DNA from 3 places in the Streptomyces sp. NPDC006529 genome. Region 2 is predicted to be linked to each of the others. Evidence: riboswitches for the same ligand, from Rfam matches in the RefSeq annotation. Region 2 holds a riboswitch; each other region holds the start of a gene.
The links. A riboswitch is a leader RNA that binds a small molecule or an ion and turns the genes downstream of it on or off. The one in region 2 is predicted to bind thiamine pyrophosphate.
Positions count from the first base shown of each region.

Region 1: linked by a shared signal. The riboswitch ahead of thiC (phosphomethylpyrimidine synthase ThiC) and the one ahead of ABZY31_RS11690 (thiamine ABC transporter substrate-binding protein) in region 2 are both predicted to bind thiamine pyrophosphate.
Region 3: linked by a shared signal. The riboswitch ahead of thiO (glycine oxidase ThiO) and the one ahead of ABZY31_RS11690 (thiamine ABC transporter substrate-binding protein) in region 2 are both predicted to bind thiamine pyrophosphate.

Region 1 is NZ_JBEXPB010000001.1:211,806-221,224, forward strand. It holds gene ABZY31_RS00995 (helix-turn-helix domain-containing protein) at 1-464, shown strand, start outside; gene ABZY31_RS01000 (SsgA family sporulation/cell division regulator) at 562-1,011, shown strand; gene ABZY31_RS01005 (YibE/F family protein) at 1,028-2,425, opposite strand; TPP riboswitch at 2,498-2,636, shown strand; gene thiC (phosphomethylpyrimidine synthase ThiC) at 2,631-4,418, shown strand; gene ABZY31_RS01015 (hypothetical protein) at 4,542-5,345, opposite strand; gene ABZY31_RS01020 (metallophosphoesterase) at 5,492-6,751, opposite strand; gene ABZY31_RS01025 (LacI family DNA-binding transcriptional regulator) at 6,945-8,060, opposite strand; gene hisC (histidinol-phosphate transaminase) at 8,411-9,419, shown strand, end outside.
Region 2 is NZ_JBEXPB010000011.1:86,474-95,892, reverse strand. It holds gene ABZY31_RS11725 (M23 family metallopeptidase) at 1-301, opposite strand, end outside; gene rpsB (30S ribosomal protein S2) at 550-1,485, shown strand; gene tsf (translation elongation factor Ts) at 1,621-2,457, shown strand; gene pyrH (UMP kinase) at 2,620-3,399, shown strand; gene frr (ribosome recycling factor) at 3,468-4,025, shown strand; gene ABZY31_RS11700 (phosphatidate cytidylyltransferase) at 4,025-5,092, shown strand; gene rlmN (23S rRNA (adenine(2503)-C(2))-methyltransferase RlmN) at 5,211-6,323, shown strand; TPP riboswitch at 6,434-6,542, shown strand; gene ABZY31_RS11690 (thiamine ABC transporter substrate-binding protein) at 6,640-7,734, shown strand; gene ABZY31_RS11685 (iron ABC transporter permease) at 7,911-9,419, shown strand, end outside.
Region 3 is NZ_JBEXPB010000028.1:167-9,585, reverse strand. It holds gene ABZY31_RS19960 (DUF4126 domain-containing protein) at 55-672, shown strand; gene ABZY31_RS19955 (NAD(P)/FAD-dependent oxidoreductase) at 691-2,115, shown strand; gene ABZY31_RS19950 (hypothetical protein) at 2,147-3,100, opposite strand; gene metF (methylenetetrahydrofolate reductase [NAD(P)H]) at 3,142-4,056, opposite strand; gene thiE (thiamine phosphate synthase) at 4,202-4,840, opposite strand; gene ABZY31_RS19935 (Rv2175c family DNA-binding protein) at 4,911-5,276, opposite strand; gene ABZY31_RS19930 (FAD-dependent oxidoreductase) at 5,379-6,632, opposite strand; TPP riboswitch at 6,760-6,872, shown strand; gene thiO (glycine oxidase ThiO) at 6,870-8,048, shown strand; gene thiS (sulfur carrier protein ThiS) at 8,045-8,281, shown strand; gene ABZY31_RS19915 (thiazole synthase) at 8,284-9,099, shown strand; partial or broken gene ABZY31_RS19910 (hypothetical protein) at 9,402-9,419, opposite strand, start outside.

The DNA of each region.
Region 1 (9,419 bases), on a different contig from region 2:
GAGCCCCCGTCTACTTCGCGGTCTACCGCGACGGTGAGATCGAGGTCGTGGGTGTTTCGGACACCCCGGCCGGCCCCGCCTGCGAGGAGTGGGCCGCCTTCCGCGAGACAGGCCACGCGCACGCCATCGGCCAGTGCCTGCTGGCACAGCTCGACGAGAAGGCGCGCAAGGACCACTACGACCGCCATCCGGTCCAGCCCGTCACCCCGTACACGGTTTCGGACATGCACGCTCTCGAGCAGCGGATCGACTCGCTCGGCCGGATGCAGTCGGTTACGGAGCGTCAGGAGTATTCCCTCGGCACGGTGTGTGCGGCGATCCCGATCACAGCCGGAGACATCGCCGCGACCTTGGCGATTTCTCTTCCGTTGCACCTCGAAGGCCGGTTGCCCTATGCGCTCGCTCGGCTACGGAGTGAAGTAGGCGCGCTGTTGAGTAGCCTCTCGTTCTCTATCAGTATCTGAAAACTCACTCCTTGTGATCTGCAAGCGCTTACACCACTCTTGTCAAGAGGGCCTTGAGGGACCATTCCTGGCCACTTCCACGACAGCGGGGTAGGCAATGCGCGAATCGGTACAGGCAGAGGTCATGATGAGCTTCCTCGTTTCGGAGGAGCTCGCTTTCCGGATCCCGGTGGAGCTGCGGTACGAGGCGCGTGACCCCTACGCGGTGCGCCTGACGTTCCACCTCCCCGGCGACGCGCCCGTGACCTGGGCATTCGGCCGCGAACTGCTGCTGGACGGCATCAACAAGGCATGTGGTGACGGCGATGTGCACATCGCTCCGACCGAACCGGAGGAGCTGTCGGACGTGCACATCCGGCTCCAGGTCGGCGCCGACCGGGCCCTGTTCCGGGCGAGCGCGGCGCCGCTGGTGGCGTTCCTCGACCGCACGGACCGCATCGTGCCGCTCGGTCAGGAGCGCAACCTCGGTGATTTCGAGGAAAACCTGGAGGAGGCGCTGGAGAAGATCCTCGCCGAGGCCCGGCAGAACGAGCAGAACGCGGGCTGAATGCCATCACACAGTGTCACCGCTTACGTCGACGACCGCGCCCTCCGCGGCTCGGCCCCGAGGCCGCCGTGGCGGCCGGGGATCCCGACCGGTCGGCGGACACGACCAGTGCGGCCAGTGCCGTGGTCACCGGGACCGAGGCGACCAGACCGATCGAGCCCACGAGCGTCCGTACGATCTCCTCGGCCACCAGCTCGCTGTTGGCCACCGTTCCCACACTGCTGTTCGCGATGGAGAACAGCAGCAGCAGCGGCAACGCCGCGCCCGCGTAGGCGAGGACCAGAGTGTTGACCACGGACGCGATGTGGTCGCGCCCGATCCGGATCGCCGCCCGGTACAGCGCGCGGGGTCCCATCGTCGGGTCGGCCTGGTGGAGTTCCCAGACCGCGGACGTCTGAGTGACCGTCACGTCGTCGAGGACGCCCAGCGATCCGATGATCACCCCTGCGAGCAGCAGGCCGCTCATGTCGATGTGCGGATAGAGACCGTGGATCAGGCCGGTGTTGTCGTCGGTGTTGCCGCTGAGGAACGCCCAGCCGATGAACACCGAGCCCAGCAGCCCGATCAGCAGCAGTGAGACCAGGGTTCCGAGGACGGCGACCGAGGTCCTGGCGGTCAGGCCGTGGCACATGTAGAGCGCGATCAGCATGATGGCGCTGGCTCCGACGACGCCCACGACCAGCGGGTTCGAGCCCTGGAGGATGGCGGGCAGGATGAAGAGCGTCAGCACGGAGAAGCTGACGGCCAGCGCGATCAGCGCGAACAGCCCGCGCATCCGGCCGACCACCACGACCGCGAGGGCGAAGATGCCGGCCAGCAGCGCCAGCGGGAGTTTCCGGTTCACGTCGATGACGGAGTACTGCAGTTCGCGGGGGGCGGCCGGCGCGTAGGCGACCACGACTTCCTGGCCGTCCTCCAACTGCCGCGGCGCGCCCGGCTGGACGATCTCCACGAAGGTGCGTCCCTGATCGGGGCCGGTGGAGACCTTCACCGTCGCCTTCTTGCAGTCGCCTGCCCGAGCGGCCTCGGCCGCACCGCTCCGGGGGGCGTCGGAAGGGGGCGGGACCTGGGCGGCGTTGACGGACTTGCAGTCGACCCGCTCGATCGACACCACCGCGCCCTGCTGGGTCTGGCGGTCGAAGCCCACGCCGGTGCGCTCGTGGGCGGGGGCGCCGCCCGGCCACAGGACGACCATGCCGACCAGGACGGCGGCGGCGAAGGGGATCAGCACCGCCGCGATGACCTTGCGCAGGTGCTTCGAAACGGGAGCCGCCGGTCCGTGACCGTGGGAGTGGGAGTGCCCGTGGGACGGTCCGGGGGAGGCCTCGTGCGGCGACCCGTGGCGGGCGTGGGCGTGACCCGTGTGTTCCGTGGGTTCCGTGGGCTCGATGGGGGGCTGCGGCGAGGACGTCACCGACTGATCATCGCAAGAGATGAGGGGGCCCACTGTTCAGCACGCCAGGGATGACGCTAGCGTGGGGGCACCTTTGCACAACGCGGGAGCTCGGAGCACCGGGCTGAGAGGGCGCTGATCACCGTACGTGGACACGTACGGGAAGAGGCTGCGTCGACCGCCGAACCTGTTACCGGGTAATGCCGGCGTAGGGAGATCAGGTCTCATGACCATTCAGGACGCACACACGCCTGCCGTCAGCCAGGACAGCGACGGTCGGGAAGAGCGCCAGCCCGGCTGGCACAAGGGGTACGTCGCGGGTTCCCGCCCCGACCTCCGCGTGCCGGTCCGCCAGGTCCACCTCACCAACGGCAAGGACGTGACGCTCTACGACACGTCCGGCCCGTACACCGACCCGCAGATCGAGACCGACGTCCGCCGGGGTCTGGCACCGCTGCGCGAGAATTGGATCATCGGCCGCGGTGACACCGAGGAGTACGCGGGCCGTCCCGTGCGCCCCGAGGACGACGGCATCAAGCACACTTCGCCCCGCGGCGGCCTCAAGAACCTCGACGCCGTCTTCCCCGGCCGCCCCCGCCAGCCCCGCCGGGGCCGCGGCGGCCAGGCAGTGACCCAGCTCGCGTACGCCCGCCGCGGTGAGATCACCCCGGAGATGGAGTACGTGGCGATCCGCGAGAACGTCGCCCCCGAGGTCGTCCGCGAGGAGATCGCGGCAGGCCGCGCGGTCCTGCCCGCGAACGTGAACCACCCCGAGATCGAGCCGATGATCATCGGCAAGCGCTTCCTGGTGAAGGTCAACGCCAACATCGGGAACTCCGCCGTCACTTCCTCGATAGAGGAGGAGGTGGACAAGATGACCTGGGCCACCAAGTGGGGCGCCGACACGGTCATGGACCTCTCCACCGGCCGCAACATCCACACCACCCGCGAGTGGGTGCTGCGCAACTCCCCCGTCCCGATCGGCACCGTTCCGCTCTACCAGGCGCTGGAGAAGGTCGACGGCCGGGCCGAGGAGCTGACCTGGGAGATCTACAAGGACACGGTCATCGAGCAGGCCGAGCAGGGCGTCGACTACATGACAGTCCACGCGGGCGTGCTGCTGCCGTACGTGCCGCTGACCGCGCGCCGCAAGACGGGGATCGTCTCCCGCGGCGGCTCGATCATGGCCGCCTGGTGCCTCGCGCACCACAAGGAGAACTTCCTCTACACGAACTTCGAGGAACTCTGCGACATCCTGGCCGCGTACGACGTCACCTACTCGTTGGGTGACGGCCTGCGCCCCGGTTCCATCGCCGACGCCAACGACGCGGCGCAGTTCGCGGAGCTGAAGACGCTGGGCGAGCTGAACACCATCGCCAAGCGACACCACGTGCAGACCATGATCGAGGGCCCGGGTCACGTCCCGATGCACAAGATCAAGGAGAACATCGACCTCCAGCAGGAGATCTGCGAGGAGGCCCCCTTCTACACCCTGGGCCCGCTGACCACGGACGTCGCTCCCGCGTACGACCACATCACCTCGGGCATCGGCGCGGCGATGATCGCCTGGTGGGGCACCGCGATGCTCTGTTACGTGACGCCCAAGGAGCACCTGGGTCTGCCCAACCGTGACGACGTCAAGACCGGTGTCATCACGTACAAGATCGCCGCGCACGCCGCCGACCTGGCCAAGGGGCACCCCGGCGCTCAGGAATGGGACGACGCGCTGTCCGACGCGCGCTTCGAGTTCCGCTGGGAGGACCAGTTCAACCTGGCCCTCGACCCCGACACGGCGCGCGAGTTCCACGACGAGACCCTTCCGGCCGAGCCCGCGAAGACCGCGCACTTCTGCTCCATGTGCGGCCCGAAGTTCTGCTCGATGAAGATCTCGCAGGACATCCGTCGCGAACACGGCGGGGACCTGAAGGCGGACGAGATCCAGGCGGGCATGGCGGAGAAGTCCGCCGAGTTCGCCGCGGCGGGCAACCGCGTCTACCTGCCGCTGGCCGACTGACACGGGTGACCCGGCGTCGTCTCCGAGGTCGGTCCGCCTCGGGAACGGCGCCGGGCGCCGGGTGCCTGTCCTCCGTGTTCCACGCGCCGTCGTGTTTCACGTGAAACATCCACCCCTGCGGCGTCAGCTCGGCTCGTGCTCCGGTCCGCCGAAGTCGGGGCTCGTGAAGTCCGGTGGCGTATAGCCGGGATGGGTGCTCTCGGAATTCCCCGGGCTGCTGAAATCGGGAGCACTGTAGCCCAGTTGCGGGATGCGCCGGGGCCGGCGCCGCGGTATCGGGGAGCCGGCCCCGGCACTGGGATCCGCCAGCGCGTCCTGGAGGAACGGCATGATGCCCCGCTCCAGCAGTGCGTGCCGCCACGCCTCCCGGGCGCGCGAAACCTCGTCGGGGACGGTCTCCGCCACGTCCACCGTCACCTCGGTCGCGCTGTTGCGGACCGCGGTGACCAGCAGACCGATCGCGGCGATCAGGATCGCCGCCGCCGTGAGGGCGCCGAAGAGCCAACCCGCCGTCAGCATGGTTTCCGCAAAGGCCGGTTCGGGCTCGATCATCTTCAGGGTGTAGCCCACCAGCAGGAAAATGAGCATGGCGGTGCCGGCCAGCACCGGTGCCAGGACCGCGACCACGGCGCCCACCCCCGCGCCGCCACCGCTCGTGTCGTCGTCCGGCGCGTGTGCATGCGTGGCCGCCGTCTCGTCGCGCAGCTCACCGCGGATCTTCACGTAGTGGTCGTACTCGGCCGCGGCGGCGGCCGTCAGCAGCGCACTGGCATCGAGGGCCATGGTGCGCAACTGTTCGGCGTTCAGTCGTTCGCCGAGCGTCGCGAGTTCGGGCCGTTCGTGCGCGGTGCGCAGCGCCTCGTCGAGGAGCCGATCGAACTCCGGTCGGTCTTCGGTCAGCAGGTGCGGAGCGCTGGTCATGTGCATCCCCCGATGCTCCGTGGAGACCGGTGGGCCCGTGTGGACCGGGCACCGGCACAAACGGAGGAGAGCCTGCTACGGATAGTGCGATGGTAGAACGCCCCCGCCACGCGGTGACAGGGGCTTTCCGAAATACCCTGCTCCAGGAACCCTCAGTCGGTCAACGGGAGTTGTACGACCAGCAGTTTCCCTGCCATCGTGACCCCGCCGTCCATGGCGATGGCGAGGCCCTCCGCGTAGACGTGGGGGCCGTCGATGGTCTCCGGACCGTGGGTGCGCTCGCCGTCCTCGGTCCCCACTTCGCCCAGCAGGTACGGGATCGGACTGTGCCCGTGCACCACGCGCCCGCCGCCGTAGGTGCCGAGGAGCTCGCGCACGGCCTGGGGGCCGGTCTCCTGGTCGCGGAAGGCGAAGCGCTTGGTGAACTTGCGGAACAGGTCCCACGTCTCGTCCGCGTCGTGCTGGTTGAGCAGTTCGTGGACCTTGTCGTTGACGTCCTCGATGGAGTCGCCGTAGTCGAGGTAGGCGGTGGTGTCGGAGTGCAGCAGCAGGTGACCGTCCTCCAGGGCGGCCGCGTCCAGCCGCGACATCCACTGCAGGTGTACGTCTTGCAGGCGCTCCATGTCGGTGCGCTGGCCGCCGTTGAGCAGCCAGGCGGCCTGGAAGCTGGCGGTGCCCGCGCCGGACACGACCGGGGTGTCGCCGAACCGCTTGGCTCCGATGAGCAGGAGTTCGTGGTTGCCCATGAGGGCCTTGCAGTACCCGCCCGCGGCCGCGGCCTCGGCGGAGAGCCGCATGACGAGGTCGATCACGCCGATGCCGTCGGGACCGCGGTCCGTGAAGTCGCCGAGGAACCACAGGCGCGCGTTCCCGGCGGACCACCGGCCGTCGGCGTCGATCAGGTGCTGAGCGTGCAGTTCGGCGATCAGCTCGTCGAGGTAGCCGTGGACGTCGCCGACGACGTAGAGCGGCCCGGGCCCGTCGGCGGGGGCGTCCTGGGGGACGTACTGGACCTGGACGGTGTCGCCCGGTCCGCCGCGGCTGATGATCGGGAGGTCGCGCTGCGTGGGCGTGTAGTCCTCGGACTCCGCGGCCGGCTCGGAGGGACCGTGCTGTTCCGCGTGTACGGGCGCCGCCGTGCCGCCGGGCGGGCCCGCGTCCGGCGCGGGAGGCGGACCGGGAGCGTGCACCGGGGTGGGGGCGTAGGCGGGCCGCGGCGGCGGCACCGACGCGCCTTCGTCGTAGTACGCCGGGTACTCGCCGTAGACGGGCACCTCGCGGGGTACCGCGGGCGTGGGTGCGTCCGTGCCGTACGCGACGGGAGGGGCGGCCGGAACCCGGAAGTCCCGCAGCGTCTCCGTCCGCATCGCGGGTCCCTGACCGGCCCCCTGAGTCATCGACCCCTCCACCACCGTCGCGCTGCCGTACATCTGCGGACCCTCCTGACCTCCAGGATCGGAGGGTCCGTGATGTCGTGCGCCCATCATAGGAATGCGGCTCGCGCTCTGTGACGCACCAGGGGTGGTGAATCCTGGCCGGAGCCGACCCTTCCTACCGTTTTCAACCGATATGCGTGTTGCGGGATGGTGCGGAAATACCCGGAGGTCAGTCTCCGGACGGGGATCGGGGCGGACTGACGGTGGTGCGCGGCTGCCTGCGCTGTGACGAAGTTCTGACGATCAGTTCGGTCGGGACCACCTGTTCGACGGGTCGTCCGGTGTCGACGCCCTCGATCGCGTCGATGAGCAACTGCACGACGGCGGTGCCGATGCGACGCGGTTTGAGGGAGAGGGTGGTGATGGGGGGTTCGGTGGAGGCGTACACGGTGGACTCGCTGCAGCACACGAGCAGGAGGTCCTCGGGCACCCGCAGACCGTAGCGCCGCGCGGCGGCCAGCAGGTCGGTGCCGTTGGGGTCGAAGAGTCCGTAGACGGCGTCGGGGCGGTCGGGCCGGGCGAGCAGCCGGTCGGCCGCCACGGCTCCGGCGCACGGATCGTGGGCGGGGTAGGACTCGTAGACGGGGTCCTGGCCGACGCGCTCGCACCAGCTGAGGTAGGCGGTGGTGGAGAGCCGGGTGTAGGTGTCCGTGGTGGTGCCGGTGAGGAGTCCGATGCGCCGGGCTCCCGCGGCGGCGAGGTGGTCGAGCAGGTTGAGGACGGCGGCCTCGTGGTCGTTGTCGACCCAGGCCGTGACGGGGAGGGTGCCGGCGGGGCGGCCGTCGGAGACCACCGGCAGGCCCTGGCGGACCAGCTCGGTGACGACGGGGTCGTGGTCGGAGGGGTCGATGACGACGGTCCCGTCGAGCGCGACGTTCGACCACACGTCGTGCCGGGAGGTGGCGGGGAGGATGACCAGGGCGTAGCCGCGCGCGAGCGCGGCGGAGGTGGCGGCTCTGGCCATCTCGGCGAAATAGGCGAACTCGGTGAAGGTGAAAGGTTCATCCCCGTACGTCGTCACGGTCAGGCCGATGAGGCCGGACTTGCCGGTACGGAGGGTTCGGGCGGCGGCGGACGGGCGGTAGCCCAGCCGGTCGGCCACCTCGCGGACGTGGCGGCGGGTGGCGTCCGGGAGCCGCCCCTTGCCATTGAGCGCGTCGGAGACGGTCGTGATCGAGACGCCGGCCGCGGCGGCCACGTCCCTGATTCCCGCGCGGCCCGGACGGCCCGCGGTCCGCCGGGGGGTCTCGGTCCGGCTCACCTGATGCTTCCCTGCTGCTGTCATGGCGAGCCGATAGTAGGGCTCGGGGGCCTGGTTGGTCCGTATGCATATGCAGGCGTTGACAGGCACGTTTCTGCACGGTGCGCCACCCCAAATGACCTTGGAATACAAGGCATTTGGTAGCCGTAAGTGATCGTGGCGCTTGTCGTCGGGTCCGAGCATGCCAAAGTGGTGAGGTCTCGGACCGGTCTCAACTCACCTGCACGAGGGACGCGCGCCACGGCGCAGGCCACCGGCGCACGCATATATGCACGCGCTCCCCCTCTTTCCTGGCGCCCACCATTCTCGGGACGACGGAATCCTCATAAGGTGAGCAGTATTGAGTTGCACGGGATGGTCGAGGAGGACCTGCGGTGAGCGAGAAGAGCCCGAGGCTGCGCGCCGAGCTGGATGGCATTCCCACGTACAAGCCGGGGAAGCCCGCCGCCGCCGGAGGCCCGGTGGCGTACAAGCTGTCCTCCAACGAGAACCCCTACCCGCCGCTGCCGGGGGTGCTCGAAAGCGTCGTCGCGGCCGCCGGGGACTTCAACCGCTACCCCGACATGGCCTGCACGGCGCTCGTCAACGAGATCGCGGAGCGCTTCGGGGTACCGGTCGAGCACGTGGCGACGGGCACCGGGTCGGTCGGCGTGGCGCAGTCGCTGATCCAGGCGACCGCCGGTCCGGGCGACGAGGTCATCTACGCCTGGCGCTCCTTCGAGGCGTACCCGATCATCGTCCAGATCTCGGGCGCGACCTCGGTCCAGGTCCCGCTGACCCCGGGTGACGTGCACGACCTGGACGCGATGGCGGACGCGATCACCGAGCGCACCCGGCTGATCTTCCTGTGCAACCCCAACAACCCCACCGGCACCGTCGTGCGCCGTGCGGAGCTGGAGCGGTTCCTGGACCGGGTGCCCGCGGACGTCCTGGTGGTGCTGGACGAGGCCTACCGCGAGTTCGTGCGCGACACCGAGGTGCCGGACGGGATCGAGATCTACCGGAGCCGGCCGAACGTCGCGGTCCTGCGCACCTTCTCCAAGGCGTACGGCCTGGCCGGCCTGCGGGTCGGGTTCGCCGTGGCGCACGAGCCGGTGGCCGCCGCGCTGCGCAAGACGGCGGTTCCCTTCGGCGTGAGTCAGCTCGCGCAGGACGCGGCGGTCGCCTCGCTGCGGGCCGAGGACGAGCTGCTGGGCCGGGTGGGCTCGCTCCTCGGGGAGCGGACGCGGGTGTACGAGACGCTGATCGCCCAGGGCTGGTCGGTGGTTCCCGAGACCCAGGCCAATTTCGTGTGGATGCGGCTGGGCGAGCGCACCGCCGACTTCGCGGCGGCCTGCGAGAAGGCCGGTGTGGTGGTCCGGCCCTTCGCGGGTGAGGGCCTGC
Region 2 (9,419 bases):
TGAGCGAGAGCACCCCGCGGCCCGCGACCCGGCCGGCGAAGTGCACCCGGCCCGGTCCCACCGCGCGGACCTCCGTGCCCACCGCGGCGGTCAGGTCCACGCCCCGGTGGCCCGCCGCGTACGGGGTGGGCGGCGGCTCCCACCACCGCGCCACCCGGAGCGGAGCGGGCACCGGCCGCCCGCCCCCCGCGGCGGACACCGGTCCGGACACGCGCTCCGGCAAAGGCCCCGGCAAGGGCGTCGGCACCGTCAAGGACACCGACGCCAGCAGGGTCGTCAGCAGCGGGATCAAGGTCTTCATGCCCCACGGTCCCGCACCCCGGAGCGCCCCCGCCGGGGCCTGTGGACAGCGGGCAGCGTGTGGATATCGGCGTCACCCGCACACCGCCGGGTCCCGTACACTTCTTGTGGCGATCCGGGTCACCGGGTCGACTTCGCACGCCCCAGCAGCGGCCCGTCAGGCCGCGTCGCAGCGTCTCTCGGTCCCCTGGTCGGGGGCAGGGCGCGGTGGGGCGTCAGGAACCAAACCGAGAAAACAAGGAGATGGCCATGGCCGTCGTCACGATGCGGGAGCTGCTGGAAAGCGGCGTCCACTTCGGTCACCAGACCCGTCGTTGGAACCCGAAGATGAAGCGCTTCATCTTCACGGAGCGCAACGGCATCTACATCATCGACCTGCTCCAGTCGCTGTCGTACATCGACCGCGCCTACGAGTTCGTCAAGGAGACCGTCGCCCACGGCGGCTCCATCATGTTCGTCGGTACCAAGAAGCAGGCCCAGGAAGCCATCGCCGAGCAGGCGACGCGCGTGGGCATGCCGTACGTCAACCAGCGGTGGCTCGGTGGCATGCTCACCAACTTCTCCACCGTCTACAAGCGCCTCCAGCGTCTGAAGGAGCTTGAGGCGATCGACTTCGAGGACGTCGCGGCCTCGGGTCTCACCAAGAAGGAGCTCCTCGTGCTCTCGCGCGAGAAGGCCAAGCTGGAGAAGACCCTCGGCGGTATCCGCGAGATGTCGAAGGTTCCCAGCGCCGTCTGGATCGTCGACACCAAGAAGGAGCACATCGCCGTCGGTGAGGCGCGCAAGCTCCACATCCCGGTCGTCGCGATCCTCGACACCAACTGCGACCCCGACGAGGTCGACTACAAGATCCCGGGCAACGACGACGCGATCCGCTCCGTCACCCTGCTCACCCGCGTGATCGCCGACGCCGTCGCCGAGGGCCTCATCGCCCGTTCCGGTGCCGCCACCGGTGACTCGAAGCCGGGCGAGAAGGCCGCCGCCGAGCCGCTCGCCGAGTGGGAGCGCGACCTGCTCGAGGGCGACAAGAAGGCTGACGACGCTGCCGAGGCTCCGGCCGAGGCCGCCGCCGTCGAGGCCGACGCCGCTGTCGAGGCTCCGGCCGCCGAGGCCCCGGCCGCCGAGGCCGAGGTCGCCGCCGAGCCCGTCGTCGAGGCTCCGGCCGCCGACGCCGAGCAGGCCTGACCCACTGAGAGCGCCCGGCGTACACCCGCCGGGCACTCCGGGCACGGACGATGACGGCGGGGGAGCCGCGCCACGAGCGCGTCTCCTCCGCCGTTCACCCGTAGATCCACGACTTCGAGAGAGAATCACAGACTCATGGCGAACTACACCGCCGCTGACGTCAAGAAGCTCCGCGAGCTGACCGGCGTCGGCATGATGGACTGCAAGAACGCTCTGGTCGAGTCCGACGGCGACGTCGACAAGGCCATCGAGGCGCTCCGCATCAAGGGCCAGAAGGGCGTCGCGAAGCGCGAAGGCCGTTCTGCCGAGAACGGCGCCGTCGCCTCCCTCATCTCCGACGACCACACCTCCGGTGTCATCGTCGAGCTGAAGTGCGAGACGGACTTCGTCGCCAAGGGCGACAAGTTCCAGGCCGTCACCAACCAGCTGGCCGCCCACATCGCCGCGTCCAACCCGGCCGACCTCGAGGCGCTGCTCGCGTCCGAGATCGAGCCCGGCAAGACGGTCCAGGCGTTCGTGGACGAGGCCAACGCCAACCTCGGCGAGAAGATCGTCCTGGACCGCTTCGCGCAGTTCACCGGCGGTTACGTCTCCTCGTACATGCACCGCACCATGCCCGACCTGCCGTTCCAGATCGGCGTCCTGGTCGAGCTGGACAAGGAGAACGCCGAGGTCGCCCGCGGCATCGCGCAGCACATCGCCGCGTTCTCCCCGAAGTGGCTCTCCGAGGACGAGATCCCGGCCGAGATCCTCGAGTCCGAGCGTCGCGTCGCCGAAGAGGTCACCCGCGCCGAGGGCAAGCCCGAGGCTGCCCTGCCGAAGATCGTCGAGGGTCGCGTCAAGGGCTTCGTCCGCGACAACACCCTGCTCGGCCAGGCCTACGCCCTGGACGCCAAGAAGTCCGTCCAGAAGGTTCTGGACGAGGCCGGTGTCACCCTGGTGCGCTTCGCGCGCATCAAGGTCGGCATCTGAGTCCGTCCGTACGCGACGGACACCGGACCCCGGTAGGGTCTGAGGCAGTCGTCCGCGTTCGCGCCGGTCGACCGCAGATCTGACGAGGAGGCCATTGCCGTAGAGGGAACCGCGAGGACCCACCGGCAATGGCCTCCTTCGTATGTGCACGAGGAGATCTCCATGAATCAGGGCGTGGACCCCCACACCGCTTCCGACGACAAGAGCGACCACGAGAAGAAGGGTCGCCGCTTCATGCTCAAGCTGTCCGGCGAAGCCTTCTCCGGCGGCGGCGGGCTGGGCGTCGACCCTGACGTCGTGCACGCCATCGCCCGTGAGATCGCGGCCGTGGTCCGCGACGGCGCCGAGATCGCGATCGTGATCGGCGGCGGCAACTTCTTCCGCGGCGCCGAGCTCCAGCAGCGCGGCATGGACCGGGCCCGGTCCGACTACATGGGCATGCTCGGCACCGTGATGAACTGCCTCGCCCTCCAGGACTTCCTGGAGAAGGAGGGCATCGACTCCCGGGTCCAGACCGCCATCACCATGGGGCAGGTCGCGGAGCCGTACATCCCGCTGCGCGCCGTGCGCCACCTGGAGAAGGGGCGCGTCGTCATCTTCGGCGCGGGCATGGGCATGCCGTACTTCTCCACCGACACCACCGCCGCCCAGCGCGCCCTGGAGATCGACGCCGAGGCCCTGCTGATGGGCAAGAACGGCGTGGACGGGGTCTACGACTCCGACCCGAAGAAGAACCCGGACGCGGTGAAGTTCGACGCGCTGGAGTACAGCGAGGTGCTGTCCCGCGACCTCAAGGTCGCCGATGCCACGGCCATCACGCTGTGCCGCGACAACAAGCTGCCGATCCTGGTCTTCGAACTGCTCGCCGAGGGCAATATCGCCCGCGCCGTCAAGGGTGAGAAGATCGGCACGCTCGTCAGCGACCAGGGCACCCGGGCCTGACACGGGCGCCCGGGGCCGGCCGGCCCCGCCAGCCTGAACCATCCATTCAAGACATGCAGGAGCACGTGGTGATCGAAGAAACCCTCCTCGAGGCCGAGGAGAAGATGGAGAAGGCCGTCGTCGTCGCCAAGGAAGACTTCGCGGCGATCCGCACCGGCCGCGCGCACCCGGCGATGTTCAACAAGATCGTGGCCGACTACTACGGCGCCCTCACGCCGATCAACCAGCTCGCGTCCTTCGCGGTGCCCGAGCCGCGCATGGCGATCGTCACGCCGTTCGACGCCTCCGCCCTGCGCAACATCGAGCAGGCCATCCGCGACTCCGACCTCGGCGTCAACCCGAGCAACGACGGCCGCATCATCCGGGTCACCTTCCCCGAGCTGACGGGCGAGCGCCGCAAGGAGTACATCAAGGTCGCCAAGACCAAGGCCGAGGACTCCAAGATCTCCATCCGCTCCATCCGCCGCAAGGCGAAGGACACCCTCGACAAGATGGTGAAGGACAAGGAGGCCGGCGAGGACGAGGTGCGCCGCGCGGAGAAGGAGCTCGACGACGCCACCGCGAAGTACGTCACGCAGGTCGACGAGCTGCTGAAGCACAAGGAAGCCGAGCTGCTCGAAGTCTGATGAACGACTCTCCCTGGCGGGCGGAGCCGGTTCCGGCGGGTCCCGCATACGATGCGCGGGTGGGCCCGCACACTCGGCCCATGCCCATCGTGCCCGATGCCGCCGGCCGTGACTTCGACGACCGGGAAGCACGCGATCCGGGGGCCGCCGACGCCGGCGGCCCCCTGTTCCGCGCCGAGACGCCGCCGCAGGAGCCCATGTCCACCCCACCTTCGCAGGCCCCGCAGGGCGCCTCGCAGCCCCCGCAGAAGAAGCGGGCCGGCCGTGACCTGCGTGCCGCCATAGGGGTCGGCATCGGCCTCGGCGCGGTGATCTTCGCCTCGCTGTTCATCGTCAAGGCCGTCTTCGTCGGCGTCGTCGTCGTCGCGGTCGTCGTGGGGCTGTGGGAGCTGACCTCCCGCCTCCAGGAGAAGAAGGGCATCCGGGCCCCGCTGGTACCGCTCGCGGTCGGCGGCGCGGCCATGGTCATCGCCGGGTACGTGCGGGGTGCCGAGGGCGCCTGGATCGCGATGGCCCTGACGGCGCTCGCCGTGCTCGTGTGGCGGATGACCGAACCGCCGGAGGACTACCTCAAGGACGTCACGGCGGGCGTGTTCGCCGCGTTCTACGTGCCCTTCCTGGCCACCTTCGTCGCGATGCTCCTCACCGCCGACGACGGCCCGCAGCGGGTGGTCACCTTCCTGCTCCTGACGGTCGTCAGCGACACCGGGGCGTACGCGGTGGGCTGGCGCTTCGGCAAGCACAAGCTGGCCCCGCGCATCAGCCCCGGAAAGACCCGCGAGGGGCTCTTCGGTGCGGTGGCCTTCGCGATGGCGGCCGGCGCGCTGTGCATGGAGTTCCTGATCGACGGCGGTGCCTGGTGGCAGGGCCTGCTGCTGGGCCTGGCCGTCGCGGTCAGCGCCACGCTGGGAGACCTCGGCGAGTCGATGATCAAGCGGGACCTGGGCATCAAGGACATGGGCACGCTGCTGCCGGGGCACGGCGGGATCATGGACCGGCTGGACTCGCTGCTGCCGACCGCGCCCGTGGTGTGGCTGCTGCTGGCGGCGTTCGTTGGTACCGGCTGAGCCCTCGGGGAGACCGGGGGAATCCGTCCGAGAGGGGCGGAACCGCCCGGGCGGTTACCCTTGAAAGGCGCGCTGCTTCTTGCGGTGCGCCTTTCGTCTTTACCGAGGAGTACCTGCCATGGCCCGCCCTGTTCCGGGAGAGCTCACTTTCGTCGCCCCGCGCGGAGCCAAGAAGCCCCCGCGGCACCTGGCCGACCTCACCCCTGAGGAGCGGCGCGAGGCGGTGGCCGCGATCGGTGAGAAGCCCTTCCGGGCCAAGCAGCTGTCGCAGCACTACTTCGCCCGGTACAACCACGACCCGGCGCAGTGGACGGACATCCCCGCGGCCTCGCGCGAGAAGCTCCGCGAGACGCTGCTCCCGGACCTGATGTCGGTCATCCGCCACATCTCGTGCGACGACGACACGACCCGCAAGACCCTGTGGAAGCTGCACGACGGCACGCTCGTCGAGTCGGTGCTGATGCGCTACCCCGAGCGGGTCACCATGTGCATCTCCTCGCAGGCCGGCTGCGGCATGAACTGCCCGTTCTGCGCCACCGGCCAGGCGGGCCTGGACCGCAACCTCTCCACCGCGGAGATCGTGCACCAGATCGTCGACGGCATGCGCGCCCTGCGCGACGGCGAGGTGCCCGGCGGTCCGGCGCGCCTGTCGAACATCGTCTTCATGGGCATGGGCGAGCCGCTGGCCAACTACAACCGTGTGGTCGGCGCGATCCGCCGGCTCACCGACCCGGAGCCCGACGGCCTCGGCCTGTCGCAGCGCGGCATCACCGTCTCCACGGTCGGCCTGGTCCCGGCCATGCTCCGGTTCGCCGACGAGGGCTTCAAGTGCCGCCTCGCCGTCTCGCTCCACGCCCCCGACGACGAGCTGCGCGACACCCTGGTGCCGGTGAACACCCGCTGGAACGTCCGCGAGGTGCTGGACGCGGCCTGGGAGTACGCCGACAAGTCCGGCCGCCGGATCTCCATCGAGTACGCGCTGATCCGCGACATCAACGACCAGGCCTGGCGCGGTGACCGTCTCGGGCGGCTGCTCAAGGGCAAGCGCGTCCACGTGAACCTGATCCCGCTGAATCCCACCCCGGGCTCGAAGTGGACCGCCTCGCGCCCCGAGGACGAGAAGGCCTTCGTCGAGGCGATCGCGCGGCACGGCGTGCCGGTGACCGTACGGGACACCCGCGGCCAGGAGATCGACGGCGCCTGCGGTCAGCTCGCCGCGTCCGAGCGCTAGGAGCACGGGGAACACCGGGAGTGCCCGGAGCGGCCGGAGTGGTCGGCCGCCCGGTGCCGGGCTGACCCGGTGGTTCGGCCGCGGGGTACCCTGTGGCCGAAACCAACTGCATATTCCGACAGGGGAGCGCCACAGCGCTGAGAGTGCGGTAACCGTCACCGCAGACCCTCTGAACCTCGCCCGGGTCATTCCGGGTAGGAAGTTCGGTCACCACTCAAGCTGTTGCGCCCTGCCCGGCGACCGCTCCCGCGTCCACGTGCGCGGGGCGCCGGGCGGGGCCGCGTCTTCTCCTGGTCATCCCAGGAGGAAGCATTTCATGAGCACCACCCAGAAGATCGCGGGCAGCGCGCTCGCCGTCGCGCTCGGCATCGCCGCGCTCGCCGCGTGCGGCGACGCCAAGGACACCTCGGCGGGCGCGGGCGACGCGGCCAAGCCCAAGACGATCACCCTCGTCAGCCACGACTCCTTCAACGTGACCCCGGCCGTCCTGAAGGAGTTCGAGCAGCAGAGCGGTTACACCGTCAAGGTCCTCAAGAGCGGCGACGCGGGCGCCGCCCTCAACCAGGAAATCCTGACCAAGGGCTCGCCGCGCGGCGACGTCTTCTTCGGCGTCGACAACACCCTGCTCTCGCGCGCACTCGACAACGGCATCTTCACCCCGTACGAGGCCAAGGGCCTCGCCGGCGTCGGCGCCGAGTACCAGCTCGACAAGGAGCACCGGGTCACCCCGGTCGACTCCGGCGACATCTGCGTCAACTACGACAAGGCGTACTTCGCCGACAAGAAGATCGCCCCGCCGCAGACGCTGGACGACCTGGTCAAGCCGGAGTACAAGAACCTGCTGGTCACCGAGAACGCGGCGACCTCCTCGCCCGGCCTCGGCTTCCTCCTCGCCTCCGTCGGCGCGCACGGCGAAGACGGCTGGAAGGACTACTGGACCAAGCTCAAGGCCAACGGCGTCGAGGTCGTCGACGGCTGGGAGCAGGCCTACAACGAGCGGTTCTCCGGCTCCGCGGGCGGCAAGAAGGCCAAGGGCGACCGCCCGCTGGTCGTCTCCTACGCTTCCAGCCCGCCGGTCGAGGTCCTGTACGGCGAGCCGCAGCCGGCCGAGGCACCGACGGGCGTCGCCACCGGCACCTGCTTCCGCCAGATCGAGTTCGCGGGCCTGCTCAAGGGCGCGAAGAACGAGGAGGGCGGCAAGGCCCTGGTCGACTTCCTGGTGAGCAAGAAGTTCCAGGAGGACATGCCCCTCCAGATGTTCGTGAACCCGGTGGTCAAGGACGCGAAGCTGCCGGAGCTCTTCACGAAGCACGGCGTGGTGATCGACAAGCCGCAGACGGTCGCCCCCGACGCCATCGCGAAGAACCGCGAGCAGTGGGTCAAGGCATGGTCTTCGCTCGTCGTGAAGTAGACGCCGCGAAGGAGTCCGATGCGGCGCCGGGGGGCGCCGCGCCGGACTCCGGCGCCGGCCGGGGCGAGGGGCCCCTCACGGGCCCCGGGCCCGGCCCCGGCCTCCCTTCCGGTTCGGGCCCCGGGACGCAGCCGGGCGCCGAAGGACGCCGGGCCGTCGCGGTGCGACTTGCCCTGATGGCCGTGCCCCTCGCCTTCTTCGGCCTCTTCTTCGCCTACCCGGTCGCCGCGATCGTCGGCCGCGGGCTGAAGAGCGACGGAGCGTGGCACTTCGGCCGCATCGGCGAGGTGCTCGCCCGGCCCGACATCGGCGACGTGCTGTGGTTCACCACCTGGCAGGCGCTGGCCTCGACCGCGCTGACGCTGCTGATCGCGCTGCCCGGTGCCTACGTCTTCGCCCGCTTCGAGTTCCCCGGCAAGCGCCTCCTGCGCGCGGTGGTCACCGTTCCGTTCGTGCTGCCCACCGTGGTGGTCGGCACCGCCTTCCTGGCCCTGGTCGGACGCGGCGGGATGCTCGACGAGCTGTGGGGCGTCCGCCTGGACACCACCGTCTGGGCGATCCTGCTCGCCCACGTCTTCTTCAACTACGCCGTCGTCATCCGCACGGTCGGCGGCCTGTGGGCGCAGCTCGACCCGCGCCAGGAGGAGGCCGCCCGGGTGCTCGGAGCGGGGCGCTTCGCGGCCTGGCGGCGCGTGACCCTGCCCGCGCTCGGCCCCGCCGTCGCCGCGGCCGCCCTCATGGTGTTCCTGTTCACCTTCACCTCCTTCGGCGTCGTGCAGATCCTCGGCGGACCGGCGTACTCCACCCTGGAGGTGGAGGTCTACCGGCAGACCGCGCAGCTGCTGGACCTGCCGACGGCCGCCGTCCTGACGATGGTGCAGTTCGCGGCCGTCGGCGCCATCCTCGGCGTCCACGCCTGGACCGTGCGCAAGCGGGAGACCGCGCTCCGCCTGGTCGATCCGGCGCGGACCGCGCGGCGGCCGCACGGAACCGGGCAGTGGCTGCTGCTCGCCGGGGTCCTCGCGACGGTGGCCCTGCTGGTCGTGCTGCCGCTCGGGGTGCTGGTGGAACGCTCCTTCGACGCCCCCGGCGGGTACGGGCTCACCTACTACCGGGCGCTGGCGGACCAGGGCGCCGGGGGCGGGACCTTCCTGGTGCCGCCGCTGGAGGCGATCTGGAACTCGCTGCAGTACGCCCTCGCCGCCACCGGCATCGCGCTGGTCGTCGGGGGGCTCGCGGCCGCGGCGCTCACCCGGCGCGGGGGCCGTTTCGTACGCGGCTTCGACGCGCTGCTGATGCTCCCGCTGGGCGTGTCCGCCGTGACGGTCGGCTTCGGTTTCCTGATCACCCTGGACGAACCGCCGCTGGACCTGCGGACGTCGTGGATCCTGGTGCCGCTGGCCCAGGCGCTGGTCGGCGTCCCCTTCGTCGTACGGACCATGCTGCCCGTCCTGCGCGCGGTGGACGGGCGGCTGCGCGAGGCCGCGGCGGTGCTCGGAGCCTCACCGCTGCGGGTCTGGCGGGAGGTGGACCTGCCGCTGGTGCGGCGGGCGCTGCTGATCGCGGCCGGGTTCGCCTTCGCGGTCTCGCTCGGCGAGTTCGGCGCGACCGTCTTCATCGCGCGGCCCGACCACCCGACGCTGCCCGTGGCCGTGGCCCGGCTGCTGGGGCGTGCGGGTGGGATG
Region 3 (9,419 bases), on a different contig from region 2:
CCCCGCTCCGCGGGTTGGCCCGCCCGGCCGGGCCGCGTGCTGCATGATGACCGGGTGAGTGTCCTCCCCCTGGTCTTCACCAGCGGCTGGGCCAGCGGGATCAACGCCTACGCCGTGGTCCTGCTGCTCGGCATCTTCGGCGCGACCGGGCTCACCGACGAGGTGCCCGCTTCACTCCAGCGCACCGACGTCCTGGTGGTCGCGGGCGTCCTGTTCCTCTGCGAGGCCGTCGCCGACAAGATCCCGTACGTGGACTCGCTCTGGGACACCGTGCACACCGTCATCCGCCCCGTCTCCGGGGCCGTCGTCGGGGCGCTGCTGGCCGGGCAGAGCGGTTCGCTCTCCGACATCGCCGCCGGGGCGGTCGGCGGATCCACCGCGCTGGCCAGCCACTTCGTCAAGGCCGGCACCCGGATGGCCGTGAACACCTCGCCCGAGCCGTTCACGAACATCGCGCTCAGCACGGCCGAGGACCTCGGCGTCGGCGGGATCGTCACCTTCGCCATGTTCAATCCGCAGGCCGCCGCTGTCATCGCGGGCGTGTTGCTGCTGATCGGGCTCGCGATGCTGCTCTACCTGTGGACCCGGATCCGCCGCTTCCTGCGCCGCCGCGCGCAGCGGCGCGAGGAGAAGCGCCTGGTCCGGGCCTCGACGACGGGCCCACCGGGGTGACTCGGTAGGGTCGGGCGCATGGCACGAATTGCGGTGACCGGCGCCGGGATGGGCGCGATGGCGACGGCCGCCCGGCTGGCGGTGGCGGGCCACCGGGTGACGGTGTACGAGCGCTCGGCGACCTACGGCGGCGCGGTGGGGCGCTTCGAGCGCGACGGTTTCTCCTTCGACACCGGACCGGGTCTGCTGCACCTGCCCGCCGTCTACCGCGATCTCTTCGTCAAGACCGGCAAGCGCCCGCTGGAGGAGTGCGCCGAGCTGATCCAGGTGGACCCGGCCGCCCGGCACCTGATGGCCGACGGCGCCGGGGTCACCCTGCCGGGCGCCTCGCGCGGCGGGGTCGCCGCCGTCCTCGACCGGGCCTTCGGCGCGGGCTCCGGGGACCGCTGGAACGCCGTCCTGGGCCGCGCGCGCGACGCCTGGGACGCCACCCGACGCCCTCTGCTGGAGGAGCCGCTGCGCCCCGACTGGCGGGTACTGGGCCGCGACCCCTACCCCGCGCTGCGCGGCAGCGGGCTGCTGCGCCGCCGGCCGCCGACGCTGGCCGAGATGGCCGGGCGGGAGCTGGGCGGGCCGCTGGCGACGCTGCTGGAGGCCATGGTCCTCGGGCACGGGGCCGACCCGCGCACCGCGCCCGCCGCCGCCGCGGTGCTCGCGTACATGGAGCAGACCTTCGGCAGCTGGTACGTCCGCGGGGGCCTGCGGGAGCTGGCCACCGCCGTGTACGAGCGCTGCCGGGAGCGGAAGGTGGAGTTCTGCTTCGGCGCCCCGGTCCGGGAGGTGCTGGAGCACGACGGCCGGGCGGCCGGGGTGCTGCTGGAGGACGGGACCCGGGTGGCGGCGGACGCGGTGGTCTGCGGGGCCGATCCCCGCGGGCTCCTGGTCCCGCTGCTGCCGGGCGCCCGGCCCTGGCCGGCGGACTCGGTGCCCCCGCGCACGGAGGCCCTGAGCCGCAGCACCCTCTTCCTCGCGCTGCGCGGCCCCCGCCCCGGGGACGCCGTCCACCGCACCGTGGTGCACTCCCGCGGAACCCGGCCCGTCACGGTGCTGCGCCCCGACGACCCGGCCACCCGGCCCGACGCGGACCACGAGGCGGTCACCGTGAGCGCCGCGTGCACCGTCGCCGGGACACCGGACGCGGAGCTGCTCGCGGCGGCCGAGCGGGCGGTTCCCGGGCTGCGGGAGCGGCTGCTGTGGCAGGAGGCGCGCACCCCGGCGGACATCGCGCAGGACACGGGCGCGGTGGACGGCGCGGTTCCGCCGCCCGCCCTCGCGGGGGCGGGCGGGCGCATGCTCTACCCCGCGAACGCGACCGCCCTGCCGGGCCTGTACCTGGCGGGCGGCTGGGCCCACCCCGGCGGCGGACTGGCGCACGCCGGGATGACGGGGGCCCTGGTGGCGGGCCTGATCGTGGAGGGGGCCGGTTTCCGCGGCTCCCGCTGAGCCGGCGCCCCGGCCGCCGGGCGCCCGGCCGTCAGTAGCGGTACGGCTCGTGGTCCCCCGTGCCCGGGTACGGGTACGGGTAGGGCTGCTGCGGATCCGCCGGGTCGGGGTGCTGCCCCTGCTGCTGGGGGTCCGGCTCGGTGTAGCGCTGCTGCGGCACCCACACGCCGCCGGGCGGGGTGTCCATGGAGTACTGCTGCTGCGCCGCCTGGTTCTGGGCGGCGTACGGGTCGGCGTACGGCGCGTAGTCCGCGTACTGCGCGGGCTGGGCGCTGCCGCCCGTGCCGATGTAGGGGTCGGAGTAGGCGGCGTACACCTGCTGGTCCCCGGCCACCGGATAGCCGGTGTGGTAGTCGTACCCGTCGCCCTGGTACTGCTGCTGCGACTGCTGCGGGTGGCCGTCCTGCGCCGGGGCGAACTGCGGGTCGTAGTAGGCCGCGTACTGCTGGGCGTCCTGCGGGTGCGCGTCCTGCTGACCGGCCGCTGCGAAGGGGGAGGCGAAGGCCTCGGTCGGCTGGGCGCCGTACGGTCCCGGCTGCTCGTCCCGGTGCGCGGCCGCGGCGTCCCGGTCCCCGCCGTGGAAGGCGTCGCGGTCCGCTCCGGTGTCGTCGGCGTCGTCCGGACCGGACGCGGTGGGCCCGTACTCCAGGTCGCTCACCTCGAGGGCGGGCTCGCGCTGTGCGCCGCCGGCCCCGCGCCGCCGCTTGGAGGCGGTCCGTACGGGCGCCCCGCCCCGGCGCAGCGCCCAGCCGGCCACGAAGCCCTTGCGGAAGGAGAGCGTCACCAGGGTCTGGCCGACCGCGAAGGCGGTCGCGCCGGCCGCGATGACCAGCACCGAGGGCAGCATCACCCCGACGACCACGCCCACGAAGCCGGTGAAGGCGAGCAGCCTCCAGCGCAGCCTGGCCTTGTACTGGAGCAGTACCTCGGCAAGCAGCCACAGCGCGACGAATCCGAACGCGATGTAGAGGACCGTCATTCCCATGCATGGCCCCTCTCGGGTAGGCCGCCCACGGGTACGGCCGTTCAGGCCCGCTGGTGCAGGCCCAGGTTCTCGTAGATCTCCAGCGTCGCCGTGGAGTTGTGCGTGATGAAGTGCAGTCCGGGAACGCCTTCGGACAGCAGCCGCGCGCAGAACTCCGTGGCGAACTCGATGCCAATGGAGCGTACAGCGGCGCGATCGTCCTTGACGGCGAGCATGCGCTCTTTCAACTCCGCGGGGAAGACCGCGTTGCTCAGTTCCGGCAGCCGGTCCAGGGTCCGCACGTTCACAACAGGCATGACTTCAGGGATGATCGGGGTTTCGCAGCCCGCCTTCTCCACCCGGTCGCGCAGCCGCAGGTAGTTCTCCGGATCGAAGAACATCTGTGTGATCGCATAGTCGGCGCCCGCACGGCACTTGTCCACGAAGTGCCGGATGTCCGTGTCCCAGTCGAGGGACCGCGGGTGCATCTCGGGGAAGGCCGCGACGCCGACGCAGAAGTCGCCGGACTCCTTGATCAGCCGGACCAGGTCGGCGGCGTACAGCACGCCCTCGGGGTGCTCGATCCACTCGCCGAGCGGGTCGCCGGGCGGGTCGCCGCGCAGCGCGAGCATGTTCCGGATCCCGGCGTCGGCGTACTGGCCCAGCACGTGGCGCAGCTCGGCGACCGAGTGGTCGACGGCCGTGAGGTGCGCGACCGGGGTGCAGGTGGTGTCGGCGGCGATCCGCTCGGTCGCCTTGACGGTGCCCCCGCGGGTCGAACCGCCCGCTCCGTAGGTCACCGAGACGAAGCTCGGGGCGACGGCCTCGATGCGGCGCAGGGCGTTCCAGAGGCTGCGCTCCCCCTGCTCGGTCCGGGGCGCGTAGAACTCGAAGGAGTACGACGACTTGCCGGACGCGAGGATGTCGCGGACGGTGCGCGCGCGGTCCGGGCGGGTGGAAGCGGTACCAAGGGCCATGTGCGCAGGTTAGACGCGCCCTTGCGCCGACCGAAGCGGCGTCCATGGATTGGACAGATTTTTGGACGGTCGGGGCGGCCGGGGCGGGTCCGGGGCTCGCCGGGACCGGCGGGACCGGACCTTGCCGGGCCGACGGCCGGGGCGCTCAGCCCAGGCGCGCGCGAACCCGCTTCGCGAGGTCCGCGGCGGCCGCGCCCGGGTCGGTGGCCTCGGTGATCGCGCGGACGACCACGACCCGCTCGGCGCCCGCGTCGAGCACCTCGTCCAGGTTCCCGGCGTCGATCCCGCCGATGGCGAACCAGGGGCGGTCCTGGGCGAGCGAGGCGGTGTACCGGACCAGGCCGAGCCCGGGCGCGTGACGGCCGGGCTTGGTCGGGGTGGGCCAGCAGGGGCCGGTGCAGAAGTAGTCGACGCCGGTTTCGGCGACGGCGGCGTCCACCTCGGCCTCGGCGTGGCAGGAGCGGCCGATCAGCACGCCGGCGCCGAGGATGGCGCGGGCGGCGGGCACCGGGATGTCACCTTGGCCCAGGTGCAGGACGTCGGAGCCGATGGCATGGGCCACGTCGGCGCGGTCGTTGACGGCGAGGAGCTTGCCGTGGCGCCGGGCGGCTTCGGCGAAGACCTGGAGGTGTTCGAGTTCCTCGCCCGCTTCCATGCCCTTGTCGCGCAGCTGGACGATGTCGACGCCGCCCGCGAGGACGGCGTCGAGGAACGCGGGGAGGTCGCCCTGCCGCTTGCGGGCGTCCGTGCACAGGTAGAGCCGGGCATCGGACAGCTGCTGCATGGGAGAACCCCCGGGGTGGCCGTGGCGTACGGGCCCGGGCGGGCCCGCACACCACGTGGAGCGGATCAGGTCAGACGGCGAGCGCCTGAGCGCGGCGCTTTACCTCCGTGCCGCGATTCTCGCTCAGGGCCTGCACGGGGGTGCCGGGCAGGGTGGGGTCGGCGGTGAACAGCCACTCCAGGATTTCTTCGTCGGTGAAGCGGTCGTCCCGCAGCACGGTCAGCAGGCCGACGAGACCCTTGACCACCTTGTCGCCGTCGATGAAGGCGGCCGGCACCTGGAGGGAGCGGTTCTCCCCGCGGCGCACCGCGATGAGCTGGCCTTCCTTCACCATCTGCCGGACTTTGGTCACCTCGATGCCGAGCATCTCCGCGATGTCGGGGAGGTAGAGCCAGGCAGGGACGAGCTTTTCGATCTTTGCGTCAATCTCGGTCACGAGGACAAGCCTGCCATCCAGGACTGACAGCCGGTAGTCGGGCGGGCCGGGCGGGGTTCCCGCGGGGCCCGCGGACCCTGCGGGAACCCCGCCCGGTCCCGGTCACAGGACGGCCGATTTCAGCGGAACGGCCGGGTCCGCGGCCTTCGCCGGGTCCACCGGCGCCCCCGACTCGATGAGCTTGCGGCCCTGGGCGAGATCGCGCGGGCGCCCCACGGCGAGCACCGCCACCAGCACCCCCGCGCGCAGCCAGCACACCGACCAGGCGTCGTCCGCCGGGTCGCCGCGCCACAGCAGGGTGTCGGCCGCGGCGTGGTGGCCCGCGTACTGGACGAAGCGGCCGAACTGCTCGGACCAGAAGTACGGGACGGGGTCGTAGACGGCGGGGGGTTCCCCGGCCAAGGCGGCCAGGATGTTGGCGGCGACCGTGCGCGGGCCCTGCAGGGCGTTGTCCCAGTGGTGGACGAGGAGCCGCGCGCCGTAGCGCGCGGACGGGAAGGAGGCGCAGTCGCCGACGGCGTACACGTCGGGCAGCGAGGTCCGCAGGTGGGCGTCGGCCGTGACCGAGCCGTCGCTGCCGCGCTCGACGCCGGTCCCGGCCAGCCAGCCGGTGGCGGGGCGGGCGCCGATGCCGACGACCACGGCGGCGGCGGGCAGTTCGCCGCCGTCGGCGAGCAGCACCCGGCCGGGGGCTCCGGCGGCGCCCGGTTCGATCCCGGCGACCCGGGCGCCGGTGATCAGGCGGACCCCGGCCCCGGCGTACCAGGCGGCCATGGGCGCGGCGACCTCGGCGGGCAGGGCCCCGGCGAGGACCCGGTCGGCGGCCTCGACCACGGTGACGGCGCAGCCCGCCCCGCGGGCGGCGGTGGCGAACTCGGCGCCGATCCAGCCCGCGCCGACCACCACGGCCTCGGGTGCGGCGGCCAGCACCGGGCGCAGCCGCTCGGCGTCGTCGAGGGTGCGCAGCAGGTGGACGCCGGGCACCCCCTCGGTGCCGGGGAGGGTGAGCGGCTCGGCGCCGGTGGCCAGGACCAGGACGCCGTAGGCCACCTCGCCCGCGGTGGTGTCGAGGGCGTGGTCGGCGGCGCGCAGCGCGGTGACCTCGACGCCGAGCCGCAGGTCGATCTCCAGGCCGGCGAAGTCCACCTCGAAGGCGGCGCCCTCGGCCTTGCCGAGGAGGACGGCCTTGGAGAGCGGGGGCCGGTCGTAGGGCTGGTGGGGCTCGGCGCCGAGCAGGATCACCGGTCCGGTGAAACCCCGCTCCCGCAGGGCCACGGCGGTCTGCACCCCGGCCATTCCGGCGCCGACGATCACCACGGGGGGCGGGGCCCCGGGCCCGTCCGTCGGCTCGCCCACCGGGCCGTCCGCCCGCTCGTACGTCTGCTCGGTCTGCTCGTTCACACCGCCACCCTAACCATCTGATGATCCGCCAGGAACAGGGAGGCCGCTTACCCGGTCCCGGCGGCGGGGTTAGTCTGGCCACCGTACCTATCGCGGGAGTCCGGGCGCACCGGGCTGAGAGGGAGGCTGGACGGCCTCCGACCGTACGAACCTGATCCGGGTCATGCCGGCGAAGGGAGGGGCTGGACGCCCATGCACTCTCACGGAGAATCCGGCCGGGGATGCGATGTCCTCGTCATCGGGGGCGGCATCATCGGCCTGGTCACCGCCTGGCGGGCGGCCCGCCGCGGACTGCGCACCGTACTGGCCGACCCGGCCCCCGGCGGCGGCGCGGCGCAGGTCGCGGCCGGCATGCTCGCCGCCGTCACCGAGCTGCACTACGGCGAGGAGACCCTGCTGGGCCTGAACCTCGCCTCCGCCGAGCGCTACCCGGCCTTCGCCGCGGAACTCGCCGACGCGAGCGGCGGCCTCGGCATCGGTTACCGCGCCTGCGGCACCCTGGCCGTCGCCCTCGACGCCGACGACCGGGTCCACCTGCGCGAACTGCACGCCCTCCAGCGCCGCTGCGGCCTGGAATCCCAGTGGCTGACGGGCCGCGAGTGCCGCCGGCTGGAGCCGATGCTGGCCCCGGGCGTGCGCGGCGGGCTGCGCGTGGACGGCGACCACCAGGTCGACCCCCGGCAGCTCGCGGCCGCGCTGCTGGCCGCCTGCGAACGGGCCGGGGTCGTCCTCCACCGGGCGAAGGCCGCCCGGCTCACCGTCACCGCCGACCGCGCTGCGGGCGCGCTGCTCGACGACGGCATCTCGGTCGCCGCCGACCAGGTGGTGCTGGCGGCGGGCAGCCTCAGCGGCAGGCTGGACGGCGTACCGCCGCGGGCGCTGCCTCCCGTACGGCCGGTCAAGGGGCAGGTGCTGCGGCTCACCGTGCCGCCCGCCCGCGCGCCGTTCCTGTCCCGGACGGTCCGGGCCGTGGTCCGCGGCAGCCACGTCTACCTGGTGCCGCGCGAGAACGGCGAACTCGTCGTCGGGGCAACCAGCGAGGAACTGGGCTGGGACACCACCGTCACCGCGGGCGGGGTGTACGAGCTGCTGCGCGACGCGCACGAGCTGGCCCCCGGGATCACCGAGCTGCCGCTCACCGAGACCCGCGCGGGCCTGCGCCCCGCCTCCCCCGACAACGCCCCGCTGCTCGGCCCCACCGAACTGCCGGGGCTGCACCTGGCCACCGGCCACTACCGCAACGGCGTCCTGCTGACCCCGGTCACCGGCGACGTACTCGCCGACGTCCTGACCACGGGCGAGCTGCCCGAGGTGGCCCGCCCCTTCAGCCCGCGCCGTTTCTCCGCCGTACGCGAGGAGTCCCCCGCATGACCGCCTCCGGCCCCCGCGCCGCCTCCGCCGCCCGCGTCATCTCCGTCAACGGCGAGCCCCGCGAGATCCCCGCCGGCACCACCCTGGACGCTGTCGTCGCGACGCTGACCGCTGCCCCCAAGGGGGTCGCCGCCGCGCTCAACGAGACCGTGGTCCCGCGCGGCCAGTGGGCCGCCACGGCGGTGGACCACGGCGACCGCGTCGAGGTCCTCACCGCGGTCCAGGGAGGCTGACCATGGCCGACGACCACGACAAGGACCACGACGACCTCTTCACCCTGGGCGACCGGACCTTCTCGTCCCGCCTGATCATGGGCACGGGCGGTGCGCCCAGCCTCGACGTACTGGAACGGGCGCTGACCGCCTCCGGGACCCAGCTGACCACCGTGGCGATGCGGCGCCTGGACCCGACGGTCCAGGGCTCCGTCCTGTCCGTCCTTGACCGGCTCGGCATCGCCGTCCTGCCGAACACCGCGGGCTGCTTCACCGCGGGCGAGGCCGTGCTGACCGCGCGGCTGGCGCGGGAGGCGCTGGGCACCGACTGGGTCAAGCTGGAGGTGGTCGCCGACGAGCGGACCCTGCTGCCCGACGGCGTCGAGCTGCTGGACGCCGCCGAGACCCTCGTCGACGAGGGCTTCACGGTCCTCCCCTACACGAACGACGACCCCGTCCTCGCGCGGAAGCTGGAGGACGTCGGCTGTGCGGCGATCATGCCGCTGGGGTCGCCGATCGGGTCCGGGCTGGGCATCCGCAACCCGCACAACTTCGAGCTCATCGTCGAGCGGGCCGGGGTGCCGGTGATCCTGGACGCGGGGGCCGGGACGGCGTCCGACGCGGCGCTGGCGATGGAGCTGGGGTGCGCGGGGGTGATGCTGGCGTCGGCGGTGACGCGGGCGCAGGTGCCGGTGCTGATGGCGGCGGCGATGCGGGACGCCGTGGCGGCGGGCCGGCTGGCCCGTCGCGCGGGGCGGATCCCGCGCCGCCACTTCGCCGCCGCGTCCTCCCCCGCCGAGGGCCGGGCCACCCTGGACCCGGAACGCCCGGCCTTCTGACCCCCTTACCTGCCTCCGGCGGGCCCTCAATCGCCGGGCAGGCTGAAATCGCCCCCACCGCCGCCTGCGGCGCGCCCTCAAACGCCGGGCGGGCTGGAATGTCCCCGAGCGGGCTGACAGCGCCGCCGCACAACCGGACGCCAAAGGCCGAGCCCCGCCCAATCCAGCCGCCCGGCGATTGAGGGCCCGCCGGAGGCAACAGCGGCCACCGCGCCGCCGCACCCGCCACGCCTGCGGCGCGCCCTCAAACGCCGGGCGGGCTGGAATGGCCCCCTGACCGCCAAGCGCAGAGCCCAGCCACATCAAGCCCGCCCGGCGAT